DNA from 2 places in the Priestia filamentosa genome. Region 2 is predicted to be linked to the other one. Evidence: riboswitches for the same ligand, from Rfam matches in the RefSeq annotation. Region 2 holds a riboswitch; the other holds the start of a gene.
What was found. A riboswitch is a leader RNA that binds a small molecule or an ion and turns the genes downstream of it on or off. The one in region 2 is predicted to bind cobalamin.
Positions count from the first base shown of each region.

Region 1: it holds a riboswitch for cobalamin, as region 2 does, so the genes downstream of both, B9N79_RS08935 (HoxN/HupN/NixA family nickel/cobalt transporter) here and B9N79_RS05675 (ABC transporter substrate-binding protein) in region 2, are expected to answer to the same signal.

Region 1 is NZ_FXAJ01000002.1:366,487-369,658, reverse strand. Features, by position in the region: gene B9N79_RS08940 (pentapeptide repeat-containing protein) at 34-870, opposite strand; cobalamin riboswitch at 1,323-1,516, shown strand; gene B9N79_RS08935 (HoxN/HupN/NixA family nickel/cobalt transporter) at 1,646-2,443, shown strand; gene B9N79_RS08930 (hypothetical protein) at 2,722-3,172, shown strand, end outside.
Region 2 is NZ_FXAJ01000001.1:1,096,102-1,099,273, reverse strand. Features, by position in the region: gene B9N79_RS05675 (ABC transporter substrate-binding protein) at 1-1,306, opposite strand, end outside; cobalamin riboswitch at 1,444-1,630, opposite strand; gene putP (sodium/proline symporter PutP) at 2,096-3,172, shown strand, end outside.

The DNA of each region.
Region 1 (3,172 bases), on a different contig from region 2:
AAAATAAAAAAGCGTAGGAACTTTTAGAAGTTCTTACGCTTTTTTCCAATGTGTTGGTATTTTTAATGATGGTGGCAACTTTGTATGACTATTTCCCTTTGCTGCGTTTACTTGTGCTTGAGTAAGAAAAAGACTTCCTGTCAAATCTGCCCCGCTAAGATCTGCATCCCTAAAGTCTGCTCCAATCAAATCTGTAAAACGAAGATCCGCTTCTCTAAGGTCTGCTGCAATAAGAAGTGCTCCTCTTAAATTCTCTCCTTTAAGCTTTGCTTTCCTAAGCTTAGCCCCTATATAATCACTACTATAATTTCGTTTTTTCTTATGAGTGATTTGCGGACGGACTAATTCACTTGTTTGTAAAAGCAATGTATTTACTTTTGCTCTATGCCCTGCAACATCTAGATGTAAAATTTCTTCTGGAGGTTGTTCTGTCATCTTTTCCGTTTCTCTGAACATCTCTCTTAGCTCAGCATGAATAGATTTTGTTTCCCTATAGCTCATTGCTTCATATAAGTAGGAAAGCATTTCATGAAGCTGCTGAACAATTGGATAGACGCTAAACATTTGTTCAGCATATTGCTTATTTCCTTTCCACTCTTTCCCCTTGTATATAATTCTAGATACTTTTTGACCCGCTCCAAAACATTCATAAGAAACACAACCGCGAAACCCTTCCTTAATTAAGTTATTATGAATGCCGCACAAGTAATTATCTCGCAAATTCCGGCAAGGTGTTCCTCCACCTTTATCAAAAGCAAAATCAGCTGACTTCGCGTATGGCAATGCAACACAGCATAAACCAAAACAGCTTGTACAGTCTGAATTCAATGCTTTTTGAACTTCTACTTTATTTTCTAATTCAATTGACATTTTCATCCCATCCCTTTTCTAATCCCGCTATATTCATATTAAAAGGAATGATGTAAAAAAGGAAGCAGTTTGTAAATTAGATTTCCATTCTGTTCATATTCCTTGTTAACCAAGGTAATGAACGTTTTCTAACTATTTAATAGCTTAAGAGTATTAATGATTGTAAGGTGAACAGGTTTTAACCTGCACAATTCAAGAATGCCCTTTTCGATTAAAACATATTCATATCTTCACCTTCCACGTATGCCGCTGTTCAATGCTCCTTCTTGAACCTATAATAAGAATTTGAATTTTCTTGAATAATGAAGGTGTTTTTTATCGATTCTCATTCTTTCTATCCATAGTATTGGTAGTGTATAAGTATGCTAGACCTTTAAAAAGAAAAGATTCGTTTGTAGGATTTAACTTTTACAAAAATATGGTATACTACCAAAAAAAGCATATGAAGACGATGATTAACTCGCAGTTTAGGGGCTCCTACTTTTTTAAAGTGGGAGGTAACAGGGAACCAAGTGAAAATCTTGGGCGGTCCAGCCACTGTTATGAAGGAGTTTTTCGCCAGATGCCACTTAACAATTCTGTTAGGGAAGGCGGTGAAAAGTGATGATTTTAGAGCCAGGATACCTACCTAATCTGTACGCTAGGATCTTCTAGGAAAGAGAGTAGTCTATACATATTCAGCATAGCTTATTTGTGCTGCTTATTTGTTATACATATTTCCCTCAACTCTAGAAATAGTTGAGGGTTTTTATTTTTATTAAAGGAGGCTACAAAATTGGAAGGTTTATCACTTTTTGCATTTGTATTTGTTTTAGGATTAAGACACGGCCTTGATGCAGACCATTTAGCTTTTATTGATGGTCAAACAAGGTACAATTGGAGGATGGAAAGTCCTTTCTCAAGATGGGTTGGTACCCTATTTTCATTTGGACATGGGGGCGTTGTCGCATTGACTGCTGGGGTTTTAGGAATGGTGATGAGTAACTTTACGTTCCCACCATCCTTTGACACTTTCGCTTCTTGGGTATCTATTTTATCTTTATTTTTGATTGGGACATTAAATACGTACAATTTGATTCGAACAAGAAGTAGTAAGGAAGAATTTCAGCTTAGTGGTTTAAAAGGGAAATTCATTCCAAAGCTTGCAAAAGGGACAACAAATCCGTTTCTTATTATTCTTATTGGTGCTCTCTTTGCCCTAGCAGCCGAAACGGTGAGTCAAACAGCTGTATGGACGTTAGCTGCTGGCAATTCAAGCTCGTACACTCCGCTATTATTAGGTTTAGTTTTTATGGTTGGCATGATGATTACAGATACAATTGATTCTTTTGTTGTGCATAAAATGGTCAAAGACTCAAGCAAATTTGGTCAAGCAGCTTCACGCCTTATGGGGTGGGTCATCGTTGTACTCGCCTACAGCGTCTCTTTCTATCTTGCTTTTACATTCTTCAATCCATGGGCAGAAATAGACTTCGAGATTGTTGGCGTTATCCTTTTTCTATTTCTTCTTTCAATGTTTATTTTTGTCTGTTTCAAAGCTAAAAAAGCAAACAACAGTATTCAATCTGTCTAACAACTATGAGCTTATCGGAGAGAGCAATACATCTTTTGCTCTCTTTCTTCATCTTAAACAAGTCAGTTTGTAATAAGAAACAAACTTGATAAAAACTCTCTCATTTTCTTCATCTTTCTTCAACATATGGCTATTGATCGTTTTTCTATTACAAGCAGTTTCTCTCTTCTGGCTTATTTTATCTCTTTAATAAAAAATTTCTCCTCACATAATGTAGATAGAGTCCTCGTTTAGGGTAATGGTACACATAAAAAAAGATGAATAGGAAGGAGTCATTTATGAATATGAATCTTGTCATCATTTTACTTGCTTTAGCAGGGCTTCTCATTATTTGCTGTAAGACCTTTAGCTCTCCTTATATTGCGTGCAATGCCGTCGGGACATTTTGCAGTCTATTCACTGCTCTAGCTATGATTCAGCATCAGCTTTCAATCATTGAAGGACTCATTATCATCTGTGTCATATTAGCACTCGCTTACCTCATTTATACTCCTTTGAAAACAAGCTTATTTGTTCGAAACTGCTATATTATGTTTAATGTTAATTTCTCTAAGTCACAAGAAATTATAGAAAGGGAAAATCTTAATATTACGATTATTACTAAACCGCTAAACACTGTTATTCTTTCCTATAGAGAACATCAAGCAGAGCAGGCACACCATCTACAAAAGGCACTTAAGCAAGAAGCACAAGGTATGCCACTATCTGGCTTTCTTCTTCTCTCAAGCT
Region 2 (3,172 bases):
AATTATAATGACTTACATTTGCTGGGCTCTTAGAATTATAAAACAAGTTTAAGAAGTATTGAGGATCTCCCGTATGTGCTGTCAGCATGCTATACATCGATAAGTCCCAATTATCCTCCGCAAGAACATCATCAATATTTTCCACGCTTCTTACCTTTACTTTTATCCCTTCTTTTAATAGTGAGCTTTGAATCGTTTCAGCCATTACCGTCAACTCTGGTCGTTGAGGGAAAGTCAGCATTGTTAGTTGCAAAGGCTCTCCACCCTTAGTCCATACTCCATCCTCTTTCGTATAGCCTCCTTGTTTCATTAACGAATCAAAAGACTGATTTTCTTGGCTCTGCTTTACTTTTCCAAAAGACAATACTTCTGGAAATGGGCCGTTTCCTTTCGTTCCTTCATTTTTCATAATAGACGTTAAGATCTCTTCTCTCGGTAAGACTTTATCAATTGCTTGTCGAACGGAAAGATTTGTTACGCGAGCTGAGCTCATATTGAACATCATCATATGCGTTCGAAGTGAAGGAGCAGTTAAGACATTGATATTGTCGCTGTTTTTCAGCACGCTAATTTGATCTGTTGAAATATCAACAGCACCGTCAACATCTCCTGATTGTAAAGCCATAAGTCTCGTATTTCCATCTGATATGAATTTTATATCAATCTCTTTAACCCTTGCTTTCTGTCCCCAGTATTCCTCATTTCTCTTCATAATCAGCGATTCGTCTTTGTTAAATTTCTCAAATTTAAAAGCTCCTGTAAGGGCAGGATATTCCTCTTTTTCATCTAATGTAGAGACCTCTGCAATAATTGTAGATGGATCAGCTAGATGTGAAATTAAAGCTTCGTTTGGTTGTTTTGTAACAATCTCAATTTTGTGATCATCGATAACACGGATAGTTTCCAAGTTTAGTAAATCTTTAACCTTTGAATCTTTTTCATTTGAACGTAGAAGCGATTTTTTTACACTTTCAGCACTCATTTTCTCTCCATTATGAAAGCTTACATTTTTCTTTAATGTGAAGGTCCACGTTTTGCGATCTTTTCTTTCCCAGCTGCTTGCTAACCAAGGTTCTGGTTTTAAATCTTCATTGAGTTTTACAAGTGTTTCACCTGCACCAGATCGCATTACTTCCCAGCTATCGCTGCCGTGTGGATCAAGGCTCTTTGGGCTCCATGGAAATGCAAAAGATAATTTTTTTGAGTCTGACTCTGCCCTATCTTGTCCTTCTGAACAGCCTGCTACAGCTAGAAAAATAAAAAATAATAGAGCTAAAATAACCGAATAACTGCGTGCTTTTTTCATTTTCTTCTCTCTCCTTTTATTGATCTAGGCTAAAAAAATAAGCATGTCTCCCCTTTCAAAGGTTAGACATGCTTTTATATTCATAAAGTTTAAGAAAACAGGCATTCTAACCACCTCCCTAAACTCCCGTAGGTCGAACAGCGATGTTAAAACAGGCAGGTCTCCTGACTTAGGAAAAGAGCCTTTTACCTTCCCGAACTTTTGTTCAGTGGTCTATTTAAAGCTCCTATACTCCATTCACAGTGGCGGGTCCGTGTCGAAATTTCATCGACTTCCCTTTTAAGCAAGCAAACTATGCTTTACACCTATTTCCAAACTTTATAAAATTTTTATTTTTTGTACTTTTTAAAGCCTGACATTCTACTAATTACAAATGCAGTTCTTCTATATTATAAAGCAAATGTATCCAATTGCAATATGAAGAGAAAGAGAATAAACTGCTCTTCTCTTTATTGTAAGGGTATAAATTCAACAAGGAAAACAAATTAGGTAAAAGGGACTATATTGCTCCCCTTCAAATTCTTTAAAACAAGCTATATTCCCCTAAACATGACACCTTATCGTCACTTTGATATTTTTGCCTTTTTCGGTGAGAATAGTCATATTTACTCAAAACAGACTTTACTCCTAGTCATTTTTACTTTACAATAATAGTCCGAATAGTTAAATTATTTTCTCATAGAATAAGAGAAATAATTCACTTCATCAGCGCTTATAGCGTAAAAAAAACAAGGGAGAGATTTGGTGGACATTGGTTCTTATATTACACTGGGCATTTACTTTTTAGGGATGCTCGCAATAGGTTGGTATGCATATAAAAAATCAACAGATGATATATCGGGGTACATGTTAGGAGGACGCGGACTTGGTCCTGCAGTTACTGCTCTTTCAGCAGGAGCATCTGACATGAGCGGATGGATGCTTATGGGGCTTCCTGGTGCATTGTATACAACAGGACTATCTGGAGTATGGCTTGCTGTCGGATTATCCATTGGAGCCTATTTAAATTATTTACTTGTAGCTCCACGGCTTCGAACATACACATATGTTGCTGACGACTCCATTACGATTCCTGACTATTTTGAAAACCGATTTGAAGATAAAAGCCGTATGCTACGATTAGTATCAGCACTTGTTATTTTAGTTTTCTTTACTCTTTATACTTCATCTGGATTAGTATCCGGTGGAAGATTATTTGAATCTGCTTTTGGGTTAGACTACAGATATGGAATGTTTCTTATCGCTATTGTTGTTGTTGCATATACCCTCTTCGGTGGCTTTCTAGCTGTAAGTTTAACAGATTTTGTGCAAGGTATTATTATGTTTCTTGCTCTTATTCTAGTACCAGTTGTTGTGCTATTCGACTTAGGTGGACCAACGAATGTATTTGATACCATCAAAAGCATTGATGCAACACATTTGGACCTTTTCAAAGGAACAACAGTTATTGGCCTCCTCTCACTTCTTGCCTGGGGATTAGGCTATTTCGGCCAACCCCATATTATTGTTCGTTTTATGGCTATTAGTTCTATAAAAGAATTAAAACCAGCTCGACGTATTGGAATGGGCTGGATGATTATTGCGATTATTGGAGCCTGCTTAACAGGACTATTTGGATTAGCCTATGTTACAGAAAATAACATAACGTTGAATGATCCTGAAACGATTTTTATTCTGTTATCTGACATTTTATTCAACTCTTATATTACAGGATTTTTACTAGCCGCTATTTTAGCCGCTATTATGAGCACAATTTCATCTCAGCTTCTTGTAACATCAAGTGCAGCAACAGAGGACTTTTATAAAACATTCTTCCGTAGAGATGCCTCTGATAAAGAACTTGTTACAGTTGGGCGACTCGCTGTT